DNA from 2 places in the Stenotrophomonas chelatiphaga genome. Region 2 is predicted to be linked to the other one. Evidence: predicted binding sites of a transcription regulator. Region 2 holds the regulator's gene; the other holds the start of a gene.
The links. The regulator FliA, encoded in region 2, starts transcription of late flagellar genes. The targets are predictions, from matches to a motif close to TAAAGTTTNNCNNNCNNNGGCCGATAA.
Positions count from the first base shown of each region.

Region 1: the regulator FliA is predicted to act here: its motif matches at 6,154-6,180, upstream of RTX79_RS16840 (GGDEF domain-containing protein).

Region 1 is NZ_DAMBRS010000018.1:4,150-13,228, reverse strand. It holds gene pdhA (pyruvate dehydrogenase (acetyl-transferring) E1 component subunit alpha) at 315-1,397, shown strand; gene RTX79_RS16870 (alpha-ketoacid dehydrogenase subunit beta) at 1,471-2,457, shown strand; gene RTX79_RS16865 (SH3 domain-containing protein) at 2,459-2,812, shown strand; gene RTX79_RS16860 (dihydrolipoamide acetyltransferase family protein) at 2,809-4,203, shown strand; gene RTX79_RS16855 (VOC family protein) at 4,308-4,697, opposite strand; gene RTX79_RS16850 (helix-turn-helix transcriptional regulator) at 4,755-5,462, opposite strand; gene RTX79_RS16845 (NAD-dependent dehydratase) at 5,473-6,105, opposite strand; gene RTX79_RS16840 (GGDEF domain-containing protein) at 6,217-7,755, shown strand; gene RTX79_RS16835 (DUF808 domain-containing protein) at 8,040-8,981, opposite strand.
Region 2 is NZ_DAMBRS010000001.1:786,598-795,676, reverse strand. It holds gene RTX79_RS03885 (ParA family protein) at 1-235, opposite strand, end outside; gene motD (flagellar motor protein MotD) at 240-1,235, opposite strand; gene RTX79_RS03875 (flagellar motor protein) at 1,237-1,977, opposite strand; gene RTX79_RS03870 (chemotaxis protein CheA) at 2,054-3,901, opposite strand; gene RTX79_RS03865 (protein phosphatase CheZ) at 3,904-4,542, opposite strand; gene cheY (chemotaxis response regulator CheY) at 4,542-4,934, opposite strand; gene RTX79_RS03855 (RNA polymerase sigma factor FliA) at 4,956-5,699, opposite strand; gene RTX79_RS03850 (MinD/ParA family ATP-binding protein) at 5,696-6,583, opposite strand; gene flhF (flagellar biosynthesis protein FlhF) at 6,570-8,420, opposite strand; gene flhA (flagellar biosynthesis protein FlhA) at 8,570-9,079, opposite strand, start outside.

The DNA.
Region 1 (9,079 bases), on a different contig from region 2:
CGCCGGGTGAGGACCTTGGTGCCTCGCCGGCTGCGGTGGGTGACGACCGTTGGTCGTCACAGGGCCTCGTGGAACGCACAAACCCGCTTCCCGGCGCGTGGAACCGCTTCCCGAGGGTCCCATCCCCGCCTTCACGGGCGTATTCTGGTGCTCTGCAGCAACGGCTGAATACGTTGCTGCAACGGGCCGCCTACCCGCCGGCAGGGGCCTCACCGGGGAAACCCTTGCTGCGCCGCAGGACGGCTTTTTCATACACCGTCCTTAACATGGCGATTCATATCATTTGTAACTTCCTGTCGAAGGTGCAGTCCGCAATGACAGTTGCTGCTGAGTTCAAGATCGAATATCTCCAATACCTGGACGCGGACGGCAAGCTCGTCCGCGACGACCTGCCCGCGTCCCTGCGGGATCCCAAGGTGCTGGTCCCGCTGTTCAAGCAGATGCTCTACGTGCGCGTCTTCGACAGCAAGTCCATCGCGCTGCAGCGCACCGGCAAGCTGGGTACGTACGCGGCCTGCCTGGGCCACGAAGCGGCCCACGTCGGCATCGGTGCGGCCATGCATCCCGGCGACGTGTTCGCGCCGAGCTACCGCGAATACGGTGCGATGTTCATGCGTGGCGTGCGCCCGTACGACGTGCTGATGTACTGGGGCGGCGACGAGCGCGGCAATGACTACGGCGGCAATGCGGCCAAGGACTTCCCGTTCTGCGTGCCGATCTCCACCCAGTGCCTGCATGCGGCCGGCGCGGCGCTGAAGTTCAAGCTCAACGATGAGAAGCAGATCGCCGTGGCGGTGTGCGGAGACGGTGGCAGTTCCAAGACCGACTTCTACGCGGCACTGAATTCGGCCGGCGCCTACAAGCTGCCGCTGATCCTGTGCATCGTCAACAACGGTTGGGCGATTTCGGTGCCCCGTTCGGCCCAGACCGGTGCCGAAACGCTGGCGCAGAAGGGCCTGGCCGGTGGCCTGCACTGCCTGCAGGTGGATGGCAACGACCTGATCGCGGTGCTGGCGGCGATGGAGCAGGCGCGCGAACGCGGCCTGTCCGGCAACGGCGGCACGGTGCTGGAACTGATGACCTACCGCCTGTCCGACCACACCACCGCCGACGACGCGCGCCGCTACCGCGACGACGCCGAAGTGAAGGATGCCTGGCTGCTGGAACCGATGCTGCGCCTGCGCAAGTACCTGACCGACCAGGGCGTGTGGAGCGAAGCCGAAGAAAAGGCCTGGATCGAGCAGTGCGGCGCGCGCGTGGACGAGGACGTGAACCAGTACCTCAACACCCCGGTGCAGCCGGTCGAAGCGATGTTCGATTTCCTGTACGCCGATCCGCCGCCGGACCTGTTGGCCCAGCGCGCTGCCGCCATTGCCCTGGAGCAGCGTCATGGATGACATCAAGCACGGCGCTCCTGCTTCCCGCACCAATGCCGCCGACAGCGCCGCTGTCGCCGGTGGAGACACGGTCATGACCACCACCCCCATCACCCTGATCGAAGCCATCACCCAGGCGCTGGCCTGGGAGCTGGAGCACGACAGCTCGGTGCTGGTGCTGGGCGAGGACGTGGGCGTCAACGGCGGCGTGTTCCGCGCCACGGCCGGCCTGCAGCAGCGCTTCGGCGCCAACCGCATCCTCGACACCCCGCTGGATGAAACCACCATCGCCGGACTGACCATCGGCCTGGCGGCGCAGGGCATGAAGCCGATCGCCGAAGCCCAGTTCGACGGCTTCATGTACCCGATGGTCGACCACATCATCTGCCATGCCGCGCGCCTGCGTACGCGTACGCGTGGCCGCCTGCACTGCCCGATGGTGCTGCGCGTGCCGTGGGGCGGTGGCATCCGTGCCCCGGAACACCACAGCGAAGCCAACGAAGCGATCTTCACCAACGTGCCGGGCCTGCGCGTGGTGCTGCCGTCCTCGCCGCAGCGCGCCTACGGCCTGCTGCTGGCGGCGATCCGTGAACCGGATCCGGTCATCTACATGGAGCCCAAGCGCATCTACCGCCAGTACAAGGAAGTGGTGGTCAACGATGGCGAAGCGCTGCCGCTGGATGTCTGCTTCGTGCTGCGCGACGGCACCGACGTGACCCTGGTGACCTGGGGTGCGCAGGTCAAGGAAGCGCTGGAAGCAGCCGACAAGCTGGCAGGCGAAGGCATCAGTGCCGAAGTCATCGACGTGGCCACGCTGCGCCCGCTGGACTTCGCCACCATTGCCGAATCGGTGGCCAAGACCGGCCGCTGCGTGATCGTGCAGGAGGCCCCGAAGACCGCGGGCTTCGGCGCGGAAATCGCCGCACGGCTGGCCGAGGAATCGCTCTACGACCTGCTGGCACCCGTCGAGCGCGTGACCGGCTATGACACCCACATTCCGCTTTTCCGCCTGGAAATGAAGTACCTGCCCAGCGTGGAGCGGATCGTGGCGGCGGCCAAGCGCGCCGTTGCGGCAGGCTGAGATGCGGGCCCGTCTGCTCGGCCCGTACCGCAGCCAGTACCCCAACCCGCTCCGCCTGCGCACCGGCCAGATCGTCGAGGTCGGTGTGCGCGACGAGGAATGGCCGGCGTTTGCCTGGGTGCGCACCCGCGACGGTGGCGCAGGCTGGGCGCCGGTCGCCTGGTTGCAGGTGCTGGACGATGGCCACGCAGAAGCCCTGCGTGACTATGACGCCAGCGAGCTGGACGTGGAAAACGGCGAGCTGGTACGGCTGCATCATGAACATGGGGGGTGGTGGTGGTCCGAGCGCGCGAATGGCGCGACGGGCTGGCTGCCGGCCCACGAACTGGAACTGCTGGAAGAGAACTGCACATGAGCCAGACCAAGAATTTCAACCTGCCCGACCTCGGCGAAGGCCTGCCGGACGCCACCATCGTCGAATGGTTCGTCAAGGAAGGCGACACCATCCGCCTGGATGAGCCGCTGGTGTCGATGGAGACCGCCAAGGCCGTGGTCGAAGTGCCTTCGCCGGTGTCCGGCAAGATACTGAAGCTGTCCGGTGCGGCCGGTGACATCATCCCGACCGGCGCGGTGCTGGCCAGCTTCGAACTGGACCCGAACCTGCCGCAGCGCGCGGACGGCCAGGACACCGGCCACAGCCACGGCCACGCCGCACCGGCCGCCGCCCCGAGTACCGGGCAGCCGGCGCCGGCACAGGCCGATGCCGTGGTGGCCTCCGATGAGGGCGGCGAGATCAAGGACGGTGGTGAACGCGATGACGCCGGCACCGTGGTCGGCGCGATGCAGAGCTCCAACGCCGTGCATGCCGAACAGGCGGTCGCTGTCGGCGGGGTCAAAGCCGTGCCGGCGGTGCGTGCGATGGCGCGCAAGCTGGGCGTGGACCTGTCGCGCGTGCGCGCCAGCGGTACCGAGGGTGCGGTGACCATGGCCGACGTCAAGCAGGCTGCCGCCGATGGCAGCGCCAAGGTCGGCGCCGCGCCGGCTGCAGCGGCTGCAGCGCAGGCCGCGCCGGTGTCCGCACCGGCACCGGCACGCGTGGAAAGCCAGCGCGCGCCGATGTCGGCCGCCGGCAAGCCGATGCGGACCCAGCCGCCGGGCGTGGTCGCCAAGGGCCAGCCGGAACAGTTGAAGGGCGTGCGTCGCAACATGGCGCGGGTGATGGCCGATGCACACAGCAAGGTCGTTCCGACCACGCTGAACGATGACGCCGACCTGCATGCCTGGTTGCCGGGCAACGATGTCACCGCGCGCCTGGTGCGCGCGATCGTGGTGGCCTGCCAGAAGGTTCCGGCGATGAACGCCTGGTTCGATGGCGAGGCGCTGACCCGCACCCTGCACGCGCATGTCGACGTGGGCATCGCGGTGGATACCGAGGAAGGCCTGTTCGTGCCGGCCCTGCGCAATGCCGACATGCTCGATGCACGCGGCATCCGCGAAGGCGTCAACCGTCTGCGTGAGCAGGTGGAAGCGCGTTCGATCGCCGCCTCGGAACTGAGCGGCTACACGATCTCGCTGTCCAACTTCGGCATGTTCGCCGGCCGCTACGCCACCCCGGTGGTGGTACCGCCGTGCGTGGCCATCGTCGGCGCCGGCCGTGCCCGCCACCAGATGACCCCGGTGATGGGCGGCGTGGAAGCGCACAAGGTGATCCCGCTGTCGGTCACCTTCGACCACCGCGTGGCCACCGGCGGCGAAGCCGCGCGCTTCCTGCGCGCGATGATGGACGACCTGGCCCTGGCCAACTGATGCGGTAGTGACGGCCGCTGGCCGTCAGACGGTAGTGACGGCCGCTGGCCGTCAAGGAAGGGTCGGATCCCTGGCCAAGGCCAGTCGATCCGACCCTTTTCCGTTCAGGCCTCGCGCGGCGGCAGGCCTTCGGCCCGGCTGTGCACGCGCAACCGATGCCCATCCGGGTCCAGGCCAACGAAGGTATGGCCAAACGCCAGCGTTGCCGGTGCCTGCGCGATCTCCACCCCCAGCGCCAGCCACGCCGCGTGCATCCGTACAACGTCCGCAGCGCTGGCCACCACCATGGTCAGCTCACACGCGCCGGGGGCGCCCAAGGCGGTGGGCTGCACCTCCTCGCGTTGCCACAGACCCAGCGCGGGGCCGCCCGGAACCACGAACAAGGCAAATCCAGGCGCAAGCTGGCTCGCCGGCCGGCCCATGATGCCGGCATAGAAAGCGGCGCTGAGAGGGACATCGCGTACGTAGTGCATGACGGCGTCGGGCTTGAACATGGGATCACTCGCTTGGGAAGAGCGTCCATCCTGCTGCCACCCTGCTGACAGTTCCGGTCAGCAGCGATCCAGCCAGTCCGGCGTGATGCCCTGCTCGCGCTGCCAGCGTCCGAGCAGCGCGCTGCGTGGCGTGGGATAGCGTGCGTCCTGCGCCTGCGCGGAGTCGATGCGGTCCAGCCGGAAATGGCGGAAGCCGCCGCGTAGTTCGCACCACGCCGCCAGCATCGGAACTTCGTCGAAGTAGGCCAGCGCGAACGGCCACACGGTCCGCTGGCTGCGGCATCCCGCCAGGTCGCGGTAGCCGATGTCCACGCGCTGCTGCGAACCGATGGCCTCGCGGACCACCTGCAGCGAGCTCGCAACGACCGCCTCCATCGGCCGCGCAGGGCCGACCCGCAGGCCACTGGTCTGCAGCTGCTGCCGGCGCTCGGTCGGCAGTGCGTGGCCGATGCGGGCCAGTGCATCACGCGCCGCCTCGGCCAGCCCGGGATCGGCACGCGAAGCCACCCAGCGCAACCCAAGCACCAGCGCATCGATCTCCGCCGGCGGCAGGGTCAGCGGCGGCAGGGTGTCAGCAGGCTGCAGTAGATAGCCGATGCCGGCCTCACCGCGCAGGTCCGCGCCCTGCTGCTGCAGCGTGGCGATGTCGCGGTACAGCGTGCGCAGGCTGATGCCCAACGTATCGGCGAGCAGCTGGCCGCGGACCGGTCGCCGATGGCGACGCAACAACTGAAGCAGCCGGTTCAGGCGCAGCGAGCGGGACATCGCGGCGTGCTCAGGCCAGCTCGGCCGCGCTGACCACGTGTTCGCCGGGCCGGGGCGCCAGCGCGGCATCCACCAGGGCAGCGGCGATGTTGTCCGCCGGATTGATCCGCCAGCCGCGCGGCAGCAGCGGACCCAGCACGCCCAGCACCTGCAGTGCCAGGTGTTCGCCGGTGCGTTTGTGCGCACGCTGGCCGCCGATCAGCCCGGGCCGCACCAGCGTCAACGAATCGAATTCCAGCCTGCGCAGGTCCTGTTCCAGCGCGCCCTTCACCCGGTTGTAGAAGAACCGCGAACCCGCGTCCGCGCCGGCCGCGGAGTTCAGCACGAAGGTGCCGGCGCCATGCGCGTGGGCCTGCCCGGCGAAGGTCAACGGGTAGTCGTGGTCGATGCGCTTGAAGGCATCGCGGCTGCCGGCCTGGGCCATCGTGCTGCCCAGCGCGCAGATCACCGCATCCACCGCCCACCACGGCGCGGTGCCGGGCAGGTGTTCGAAATCCAGCACCGGATTGTCCAGCTTGGGCGCGGTCACCGGCAGCGGCCGCCGGCTCGGCGCGACCAGCGCCGTGCAGCGCGGATCGTCCAGCAACAGCCCCAGTGCCTGCCCCCCTACCAGTCCGGTCGCGCCCAGCAACATCACCCGCATCGCCTTCTCCCCTGGTTCATTTTCCCCATCGTGAACGCTGCACGGGTATAAAGCCAACGTCGGCCACGCCGATATGCTGTCACCAGCCTTTGCCTCTCCCGGACACCCCGCATGACGGACCGCCGCGATTCCCGCCCCGCCCCCGGCACCCAGCTTGGATCGCTGGCGCTGGTCCGTGCGGGCGCCGCGGGCAGCGACGGCCCGCGCGCGGTCACCCGCGGCGGCAATGGACTCAGCCTGCAGCAGCTGTTCGCGCACGCCGCACACCCCGAATCCCTGCTGGCGGCTTTTGCCGATGGCATGGCGACCCTGCCCGGCGAGCTGGGCGACATGGGTGATCGCCTGCAGTCAGCGCAGGCCGATGCGGACTGGCCGCGCTACGGCCGCGCGATGCGCCAGCTGATCGACAAGTACATCCGCACCATCGAACTGCATGCCCCGGATGCGCCGCCCGACGGTGACCGCCTGCGCGAACAGCTGCGCCAGGTGCTCGGCATCACCGTGGCGGGCCTGCTGCAGCACGACCCGCAGCTGCGCGAGCAGGCCGTGGCGCAGGCCGCCGCCTGGAAGCAATGGCAGCCCGGCCAGCCGCTGGATGCGCTGGAACAGGGCCAGCGCGAACTGGGCCACCAGATCGGCGTGCGCAGCGAGGCCTGGCAGGAACGCGATGAACTGCTGCTGGGCCTGTTCGACCTGCTGCTGGAGAACATCAGCGAGCTGCTCGACGACGGTGCCTGGCTGCACGGGCAGATCGATGCCGTGCGCCAGCTGTTGTCCGGTCCGTTGGACACCGCGGCGGTCGAACGAACCCGCAGCGAACTGCGCCAGATGATCTACAAGCAGGGCCTGCTCAAGCAGGGCATCAGCGAATCCAAGGCCGCGATGCGCGGGCTGATGGGCGACTTCGTGCAGCAGCTGGACGGCATGGCCAACAGCACCGGCGAGTACCACGACCGCATCAGCAGCTACGCCCTGGCGCTGCGCGAAGCACGCAGCATCGCCGACCTCAACCAGCTGCTGCAGGCGGTGCTGCAGGACACCGGGCGGGTGCAGCAACAGGCCGCGCAGGCACGCGACCATCTGGCCAATGCCCGCCTGGAGGTGGAAGTGGCCGAGCAGCGCATCGCCCAGCTGGAACAGGACCTGCGCGAAGTGACCGACCTGGTCCGCACCGATCCGCTGACCGGTGCGCTCAACCGGCGCGGACTGGATGAGCTGCTGCAGTCCGAACTCGCCCGTTCCGCACGCGGCGGCAGCGCGCTGGCGGTCGCGGTGATCGACCTGGACGAGTTCGGCCAGACCAACTCGCAGTTCGGCCACGCCGGTGGCGATGCCGTGCTCAAGCATTTCGTCAGTGTCTGCCAGCTGCTGCTGCGCGCCAGCGACAGCGTGGCGCGGCTGGGCGGCGACGAGTTCGTGCTGGTCATGCCGGACACCCCGGGGGCGGACAGCATGTCCACCCTGCAGCGCCTGCAGCGCTCACTGGCCCAGCGCGTGTTGAACGTGCAGGACCAGCGCGTGCCGGTGCATTTCAGTGCCGGGCTGGCGCAGTGGAGCACCGGCGACAGCGCCGAGTCCTTGCTGCGCCGTGCCGACGAAGCGCTGTACGCGGCCAAGCGGCTGGGCCGCAATCGCGTGCAGGCCGGCTGAGGCGTCAGGCCCGGTAGCGACGGCCGCTGGCCGTCAGACCTTGCCCCCCATTAGTGACGGCCGCTGGCCGTCAAACCTCGCCCCCCGGTAGTGACGGCCGCTGGCCGTCAAACCTCGCCCCCACGGTGGGTGACGACCGTTGGTCGTCACAGCTTTTCGCCTGCAGCGTCGTGACGACCAACGGTCGTCACCCACCAACGCGGGCATCGTCACCCAGCACCGGGCATCATCCCCCACCGAGGCTGCGGCAAACGGCGTTGACGGCCAGCGGCCGTCACTACCTGTCAGTGCGCCTGCTTGCCGCGCAGCTTCTGCACCAGCATCACCGCACCCAGCACCAGCGCGCCGATCACCAGGCCCACGCCCACGTTCACCAGCGCGTTGACCAGCCATGCCCACTGCCCTTCACCACCATGCTCCAGCACCCAGTGGTGCAGCGCCGGCACGTTGTGCACCAGGATACCGCCACCGACCAGGAACATCGCCGCGGTACCGGCGATGGACAGGAACTTCATCAGCCACGGCGCACTCGCCACCATGCCGCGCCCGAACGCCGCCACCGCCCCGCCCTTCCTGGCCAGATACAGGCCGGCGTCGTCGATCTTGACGATGCCCGCCACCAGCCCGTAGACGAACACGGTCATCGCCAGCGCGACCACGCTCAAGGTCAGCAGCTGCTGGGTGAACGCCGCGCCGGAGGTGACCACCACGCCCAGCGTCAGCACGATCACCTCGGCCGACAGGATGAAATCGGTGCGGATCGCGCCTTTGATCTTGTCCTTCTCGAAGGCCACCATGTCTACCTGCTCGTTGGCCAGCGCCTGGCGCCGCTCCGCCTGCTTGGCCTGGTCTTCTTCGGCTGGGTGCAGGAAGCGATGGGCCAGCTTCTCCACGCCTTCGTAGCACAGGAAAGCACCACCGAGCATCATCAGCGGCACGATCAGCGGCACGTTGTAGCCACGCGATTTCAGCCAGGCCTCCAGCGCGCTGATCGCCAGCGCCGCCGGCACCAGGATGACCTTGTTGACCAGCGATCCCTTGGCCACCGCCCAGATCACCGGCAGCTCGCGGTTGGCGCTCATGCCGGTGACCTGCTGCGCGTTGAGCGCCAGGTCATCGCCGAGCACGCCGGCGGTCTTTTTTGCCGCGACCTTGGTCAGGACCGCCACATCGTCCAGCAGGGTGGCGATGTCGTCGAGCAGGGTGAACAGGCTGGCGCCGGCCATGAAGGGTCCATGTTGTAGGGGAGGGTCGAGGCTGGATTCTGACTGAAAAGGCGTGAATCCCGAAACACACCCGCGGATTCACCGCTCCACCACTTGGC
Region 2 (9,079 bases):
TGCGGCTGGCATGGCACAGCGTGGCCAGTTCGGCCGGCGGTGCGGCGAACAGTTCCAGCACGCCGGCCGGCGGCGGATCCAGCGGGATCCCGAACGAGCGGGTCAGTGATGCATGCGGGTCGAGATCGATCAGCAGCACACGGTGACCCGACGCGGCCAGTTGCCGGCCCAGCGCCAGGGTGGTGGTCGTCTTGCCGACGCCGCCCTTCTGGTTGGCGATTGCCCAGATGCGCATCGGTCTACTCCTTCATGGCGGGGGTGACGGCGGCGCCGATCGGGCTGCCGGCCGCTGCAGGCGCACGCGGCGCCTGCGGGGTGGGGGGTAAGGAAATCGGGGTGATCGGCGCGGGCGCAGCGCTGCCGGTGGAGGCATTGAGCCGCTCGCTGATCGGGTCCACGCCGTGCGTGGTGTCGGCCAGGATGATCACCATCACGCGCCGGTTGCGGTTGCGGCCGACGGCGCTGGCGTTGTCCTCGCGCGGGCGGAATTCGCCGTAGCCGACCATCGCCAGGCGCGCCGGCTGCAGGCCCTGGTCGGCGAACAGGTGGACCACGCTGGCGGCACGCGCGGCCGACAGTTCCCAGTTGGAAGGAAACTGCGCGGTGGCGATCGGCACGTTGTCGGTGTGGCCTTCCACGCGCACGCTGTTGGGTACATCGCGCAGCACGCCGGCGAGGGTGGACAGGGTGTCGCGCGCCTGCACGTCCAGCACCGAGGCGCCGGTCGGGAACAGGATGTCGCTGTTGATCTCCACTTCGATCCACAGCTCGGTGCGGCGCACGGTGATCATGCCGCGGTCGATCAGCGGCGCCAGCGTGGCGGTCAGCCGGTCGGCGATCGCGTTGAGCTGGCGCTCGGCCTGCTTGAGCTGGTCCTGGTCACGGAAAGAGACCGGTGAGCGCATCTGCGATGCCATTGCCGGGAGCAGCGACGGATCGTTGGCCGGGGCCGGCGCGGAGGGTCCCACGCGGCTGCCGGCGTTGATCACCGACGGCGCATCCCAGCCGCCGCCCTTGACCTGGTTGCTGCCGACCTGCACCGGATTGAGGGTGCGCGGGGCCGAACCGAAGGCGGTGCTGAGCGCGGCGGCGACCACGCGGTACTTGCCTTCGTTGACTGAAGAGATCGCATACATCACCACGAAGAAGGCAAGCAGCAGCGTCATCAGGTCGGCGTACGGAATCGCCCAGGCCTCATGGTTGGCATGCTCTTCGTGGTGCTTGCGGCGGGCCATGTCAGTGCAGGAACCCGCTCAGGTTGGATTCGATGTTGCGCGGGTTCTCGCCCAGCGCGATCGAGATCAGGCCTTCGATGGCCATCTCGCGGTCCCGGGTGTTGTGCGCGATCACGCTCTTGAGCTTGGCCGACACCGGCAGGAACAGCAGGTTGGCCGAGGCGATGCCGTAGATGGTGGCGGTGAAGGCCGCGGCGATGCCATGGCCGAGCTTGCTCGGATCGGCCAGGTTCTTCATCACGGCGATCAGGCCCAGCACCGCGCCGATGATGCCCAGGGTCGGTGCATAGATGCCCATCGCCTCGAACACCTTGGAGGCGGCCAGGTCCTTGTGTTCCTGACTGCTCAGTTCGATCTCCAGCATGTGCCGGATGGTTTCCGGCTCTACGCCGTCGACCAGCAGTTGCAGGCCCTTGCGCAGGAACGGGTCGGACTGCGCTTCCACCTGTGCTTCCAGGCCCAGCAGGCCCTGGCGACGGGCGATGTTGCTCCATTCCACGATCTGGGTGATCAGCTGGCGGCGATCGCTCTGGGGCGGGCGGATCACCCAGCGCACGATGGTGAAGGCATGCTTGAACACCGCCGGAGCGGTGTGCAGCAGGATCGAAGCAAGGGTGCCCACGATCACGATCACGAACGCGGCCGGCGACCACAGCGACGCCAGGCCAGCGCCCTTGAGGATGCTGCCCCCTACCAGTGACGCCAAGGCGAGGAAGAGTCCTATGAGGCTGAGTCTGTCCATGGATCGGTTATCGGCCCGGTGCGGCGTGACTTGAGCTGGCGGCCGGCAGCGGGCCGACCGACGTCACAGTTTCAATTCAGTCGTGCGGGCTGCGAAGCCCGTCGACATCGAGGATCAGCGCCATCCGGCCGTCGCCGATCAGGGTGGCGCCGGCGTAACCGCGCAGTCCGCGCAGTGCCTTGGGCAGCGGCTTGATGACCACTTCTTCGCGGCCGCGCACTTGGTCCACGACCAGTCCGAAGCGCGCTTCACCGGCCTGCAGCACCACGATGGTCAGCAGGTTGGACTGCATCGGCTCCACGTCCAGCCACTGGCGCAGGTCCACCAGCGCAAGCGTATGCGAGCGACGGTCGAGCACCGCGCGGCCATCGAACCAGCCCAGCGAGGTGGCCGGCGCGTGCAGCACTTCCAGCACGCGCGCCAGCGGCAGCGCGTAGACGTCCTCGCCGGCCTGCACCAGCAGGGTGGGCAGGATCGCCAGGGTGAGCGGGACGCGGATCATGAAGCGGCTGCCGCGGCCCAGTTCGGACTGGATCTGGATCTGTCCGCTGAGTTCGCGGATGCGCGACTGCACCACGTCCATGCCGACCCCGCGACCGGAGATGTCGGTGACCTGGGCCTTGGTGGAGAAACCGGGCAGGAACACCAGGTGCAGGCATTCCTCGCTGCTCAGGCGGGCGGCGGCTTCCGGATCGATCAGGCCTTTTTCGCGCGCCTTGGCGCGCAGCCGTTCCGGATCGATGCCGGCGCCATCGTCCTGCACTTCGATGCTGACATAGTCGCCTTCCTGCTGTGCCGAAAGGCGGACGTGGCCACTGCGCGGCTTGCCCTGTGCTTCACGCAGGTCGGGCATTTCCACGCCGTGGTCGATGGCATTGCGGACCAGGTGCACCAGCGGGTCGGCCAGTGCTTCGACCAGGTTGCGGTCCAGCTCGGTTTCCGCGCCGACCAGTTCCAGCTCGACTTCCTTGCTCAGCGAGCGGGCCACGTCGCGGGCGACCTTGGGGAAGCGCGAGAACACCTTGCCGACCGGCTGCATGCGGGTCCGCATCACCGCCGACTGCAGCCGTGCGGTGGCGATGTCCAGGGTGGAAACGGCGCGGTCGAGCTCTTCATCGCGCAGGCGCGCACGCAGGGTCTTGAGCCGGTTGCGCGAGAGCACCAGTTCGCCGATCAGGTTGACGATGGCGTCCAGGCGCTTGGTATCCACGCGCACGGTCTGTTCGGCTTCGGCCAGCGGCTTGGCGGGCCTGGGTGCGGCGGCCGCCGTGGCCGCAGGTGCACGCGCGGCGGCCGGGGCGGCCTTGGCCGGTACCGGCGCAGGCGCAGCGGCCACCGGGGCAACGGCCTGGGCGCCGGGTATGGCACCGCCGTGCAGCTGGTCGAGCAACGCTTCGAATTCGTCTTCGCTGATCATCGCATCGGCGGCCTTGGCAGCCACCGCGGTGGGGGCGCCGCCCCCATGCAGCTGGTCAAGCAGGGCTTCGAATTCGTCATCGCTGATCAGCGATGGATCGCTCGACGCCGCGGCGGTGCTGGCCGGGGCCGCGCCGACGTCGAACTGGGCGATCAGGTCCGGCGGGGCATGCCCGGGTTCTTCGCCGGCCGACACCGAATCGAGCATCGCCTGCAGGTAGTCCAGCGACTGCTGGCCGGCATCGAAGTGATGCGGCTGCAGCGTGGCCTGGCCGGCACGCACCAGCCCGAGGGTCTCTTCGGCGGCGTGGCACAGTTCGACCATGGCGGTGATGCCGAGGAAACCGGCGCCGCCTTTCAGCGTGTGGTAACCGCGGAACACCGCATTGAGCTGCGCGCTGTCCTGCGGGTCCTGTTCCAGGGTGACCAGCTGCTCGCCGAGACGATCAAGGATTTCCTGCGCCTCGATGATGAAGTCGGCAGCGATGTCGTCGGCGATTCCACTCATCGTCAGAGCCCCAGGTCGGACAGCAGGTCGTCGGCGTCGTGCTGGGACACCGCATGGCGGTCCACGCCGTGTACCGCCGGCCCGGCCAGCGCCGGCTCATGGCGGCCCTGCTGGCGCTGCGCCTGCAGTTCCGGCGGCAGGCCCAGTGCACCGAAGCCTTCGTGCACGCGGCGCACGATGCCGACCACGCGGCGGATGATCTGCCCGGTCAGGTCCTGGTAGCTCTGGGTCAGGGCGATCTCGGTCAGGTTGTGGCGGATGCGCTCGAGCGCCTGCTGCTGCTCCAGCAACGGCAGGGCCTCATCATCGAGGCGGGCGGTCAGGGCGCGGCATTCCTCGGTCAGGTCCAGGGTGCGGTGGGTGGCCTGTTCGGTCATCGTCACCACGTGGTCCAGGCGCGCGCAGGCATCGTCCAGCTCACCGGCATCGGTGCTGACGGTGGGCAGCTCGCCCAGTGCCTGGCCGAGCTCGCGCGCCAGCCGTGACAGGCCTGCCATCATCGGCTGGGTGCGTGCCGCGGCCAGGGCGTCGATCTGCACGCGCCAGCCGCCCTCGTCGCCGGCTTCCAGCGCGGCAAGCGCTTCCTGCAGCCGCTGTACCAGCCAGGCCTTGTCCATCGGTGCGTCCATGACAACGGCCATCAGGCGCTCGCCGCCAGGCGTTCGAAGATCTTGCCGAGCTTCTCCTGCAGGGTCAGTGCGGTGAACGGCTTGATGATGTAGCCGTTCACCCCGGCCTGGGCCGCTTCGATGATCTGCTCGCGCTTGGCTTCGGCGGTGACCATCAGCACCGGCAGGGTCTTCAGCCGTGCATCGGCGCGGATCGCCTTCAGCAGCTCGATGCCGGTCATCACCGGCATGTTCCAGTCGGTGACCACGAAATCGAAGGGCTGGCTCTGCAGCATGGCCAGCGCGGCATGCCCATCTTCGGCTTCGGCGGTGTTGGTGAAGCCGAGGTCGCCGAGCAGGTTCTTGACGATGCGACGCATGGTCGAAAAGTCGTCGACGATCAGGATGCGCATGTTCTTGTTCAAAGCTTGATTCCTCTTGGGTACTTACGCTTCCAGGCCCGCGTCAACGGCCTCGAAGGTTTTCAGGCGGCCACGCAGGCGCAATACCGCCTGGCCATGGATCTGGCAGACCCGCGACTCGCTCACGCCGAGCACTGCGCCGATCTCTTTAAGGTTGAGTTCCTGTTCGTAATACAGCGACAGCACCAGCTGCTCGCGCTCGGGCAGGTGGCCGATGGCCTTGCCCAGTTCGCTGCCGAACTGGCTGCGTTCGAGCACCTGCTGCGGGGTCGGGCCGCCCTGGGCGATGGTGTCCAGCTCGCCCTGGTCTTCGATGCGCGATTCAAGGCTCAGCACCTGGCCGCGCGAGGCATCTTCCATCAGCCGCAGGTACTCCGGCAGCGGGATGTCCATCGCCGCGGCGACTTCGGTGGCCGATGCGGCGCGGCCACTGGCCTGTTCCAGCCGGCGGATGGTCGCGGCGGCGTCGCGGGCACGGCGATGCACCGAGCGCGGCACCCAGTCGCCACGGCGGATCTCGTCGATCATCGAGCCACGGATGCGGATCGAGGCGTAGGTTTCGAACGACGCGCCCTGGTCGGCGTCGTAGCTGCGCGAGGCCTCGATCAGCCCCATCATGCCGGCCTGGATCAGGTCGTCGACCTCCACGCTGGCGGGCAGCCGGGCGGCCAGGTGATGGGCGATGCGGCGCACCAGGTCCGAATGCTGGTTGATGCATTCGGTTGCCGCGGTGCGCTGTACTTCGCGGTACTGCGCTGCGCCTTTCATGCGACCACCCCGCGCTGCTTGAGGATGCGTTCGAGGAAGAACTCGACGCCGCCGCGTGGCTCGGTCGGGGCCTGCCAGCGGGCGGTGCGGCGGGCGATTTCGTTGATCGCCAAGGCCGACGGGCTGGACGGGTAGGCCTTCACCACCGGCTGCTGGCGCTGCACGGAAAGGCGCAGCCAGTCGTCCTGCGGCACGCAGCCGAGGTAGTTCAGCGACACGTCGGCGAGGAACTTTTCGCAGACCCGGCTCAGCTTTTCATACAGCACGCGGCCTTCGTTCGGGTCGCGCACCATGTTGGCCACCACCTGGATCCGGTCCACGCCGCGTTCGCGCGACAGCACCTTGATCAGGGCGTAGGCATCGGTGATCGACGCCGGCTCGTCACACACCACCACCACGGTGTCCTGGGCGGCCTGGCAGAAGGTGAGGACGCCATCGGTGATGCCGGCGGCGGTATCGACCACCATGACATCCAGGTCGCGCTCCAGTTCGGAGAACACATTGACCAGGCCGACATGTTCGGCCGGGGCCAGTTCGGCCATGTGCCGGCGACCGGACGCGGCAGGCACCACCAGCACCCCGTTCGGGCCTTCGATGATGACCTCTTCCAGCGTGCAGCGGCCGGCGATCAGGTCGGCCAGGGTGAACTCCGGCTTCAGGCCCAGGATCACGTCGATGTTGGCCAGGCCGAGGTCGGCGTCCAGCAGCAGCGTGCGTTTGCCCATGCCAGCGAGCGCCACGGCCATGTTGGCCGAAACGTTCGTCTTGCCCACGCCGCCCTTGCCGCCGGTGACGGCGATGGTGCGGACCGGGCCCAGCGGCTGGCTGCGGGTGGCCGACAACGGGAAGGCGGTGGTCAGCTTGGCGTACTCACGCGACGGCATGGTTCAACTCCGGGTTGCAGGGCATATCGGCCGCGCGGCGCAAATCTTCAAGGCGAAGTACGAGATTGGCTGCACTGGCCCGGTGCAGGTCTTCGGGAACGTCCTGGCCGTCGGTCACCCAGGTGATCGGCAGGCGGTGGTCGACGGCCACCGACAAGGCAGTGCCGAAGCGGCCGGTTTCGTCCAGCTTGCTCAGCACCACGCCCTGCAGGTTGGCGGCGCTGAAGCGGCGCACCACTTCGTCCATGTCGCCGAAGCTGGTGTTGGCCGGCAGCACCAGCAGGGTGCTGACCTGGCGTGCGGCACGCAGCCACTGCAGCTGCGAGGCCAGGGTGCGGTCGCGCGGGCCGACGCCGGCGGTGTCGATCAGCACCAGCTTGTAATCCTTCAGGCGCTCCAGCAGCTGGTCCAGGTCGGTTCCGCTGTTGGCTTCATGCACGGCGATGCCGAGCTGGCGGCCGAAGCCGTACAGCTGCTCGCGGGCGCCGATGCGCGCGGTATCGGTGGTGACCAGGGCGACATCGCGCGGGGCGTGGGCTTCGGCGAAGCGCGACGCCAGCTTGGCGATGGTGGTGGTCTTGCCGGCACCGGTGGGGCCGACCAGCGCGATCACGCCGCCGGCCTCCAGCGGGTCGACCGGGGAGATCGGCAGCTTGCGCGACAGCAGGCCCAGCATCAGGCCGCGGCCACGGTGGGCTTCGGTGTCCAGCGGAATCTGCAGCACCACGTCGCGGGCGATGCCGGCGTCGAAGCCGTATTCGTCCATCAGGTCCAGCGCGGTGGCACGCACCGGGTTGCCGCGCAGGCGCTCGTCGGTGAAGCGGTGCATCTCGCGTTCGATGACCTGGCGCATGCCGGCCACTTCATTGCGCAGGTGGCGCATCTCTTCATCGTCGCGGGCGATGACGGTGAGGGTAGGGGGCGCAACCACCGGCGCCGGCGGCGGCACGATCTCGGCCAGCTGGATCGCGGGAGCCGGTGCGGATGCCGCCGCGCTGGGCTCGGCGAGCGAAGCGGCCAGGGGCAGCGCCGACCCATGGTCGGCGAGCGAAGCGGGCCGTGGAGGTGCGGATTCGGCCGGGCACGGCTCGGCGCTGGCGGCAGCGGAGATGTCCGCCACGGCAGCGACCTCGTCCAGCTCCGGCACCTGTGCGGCAAACGCCATCGGCAGCGGCGGCGGCAGCACCGCGGGCGCGCGCAGGACCGGTGCGGGAACGCGCGGCTCGACGGCCACGGCCGGCGGTGCCACATCGAAGGTTTCGTCTTCCACCCAGGCGCGCGGCAGCGCCGGCGCCGGGCGGCTGGCCGCCATCCGCGGCGCATCGGCCGGCGGCTGCACGAAGGGCGCGAAGATCTGCTCCGGCAGCGCCGGTTCGTTGACGGCGGGCGGCGAGGGGAACCGGGCGAGGCCACCGGCGGCCCGCGCCAGGGTGGCGGCGAAGCCTTCGCTGCCACGGCGCGGCACGCCTTCGTCGGCGCTGTTGAGCGTGCGGCCGGTGGCACCGACGGCCGCACGTGCCAGCGCGGCGACCGCCGAAGTGGTCGCGGCCACCGGCTCGACGTCCTGTTCCGGCGTGCGGCGGCGGGTCATCGCCGCGATCATCGCATCGGCGGCAGTGCGCGGACGCGGCGCCGGGGCCGCGGCCGGGGCGCTGTCCTTGCGTGCGGTTTCCAGGGCGCGCTGCACCACGCTTTCGTCATAGTGCGCGGCCGCCACGATTTCCACGCCTTCCTCGATCCGCCGGTTGGACAGGATCACCGCATCGGGGCCGTGTTCCTTGCGTACCAGGTTCATGGCCGAGCGCATGTCGGCGGCGACGAATCGTTTGATTTTCATGCTGGGGTACCGGGACGGATTCGTTTCAGGGGCAGGGGATCGCGGGTGGTCGGTGGTCAGCACGGTGCGGGGTCCCCTTCGGTAATGGGTGGATCAAGACGTTGCAATGGCGCTGCTGTCGGCTTTCCGCCACCGGGTGGAAGCGCGCATCAGCTGATGGTGCCTACCAGCTTCAAGCGCTTGTCCTCCGGGACTTCGCTGTAGGCCAGCACCGACAGCGAAGGAACGCTGTGGCGGACCAGTCGCGCCAGTGCGGCACGGACCGGGCCGGGTACCAGCACCACGGCGGGCTCGTTGCGGGCTTCCTGCTTGCTGACACAGTCGGCAAGGCTCTGGTGCAGCCGTTCGGCGAGTCCGGGTTCCAGCGCAGCGCCGTTGCCCTGCGTGGACTCCTGCAAGACGCGTTCCAATTGCGGGTTGAGGGTGAACACCGGCAGCTCGGCGGACATGCCGGCGATCTCCTGCACGATGAAACGGCCCAGCGTGTTGCGTACCGCCGCGGTCAACGTGGCCGGATCCTGGCTGGACGGCGCGGTCTCCACCAGCGCCTCGGCGATCTTGCGCAGCTGGCGCACCGGGATGCGTTCGACCAGCAGGTTCTGCAGCACGCGCACCACCACCGACAGCGGCAGCGCCTTCGGGGTCAGGTCTTCGACCAG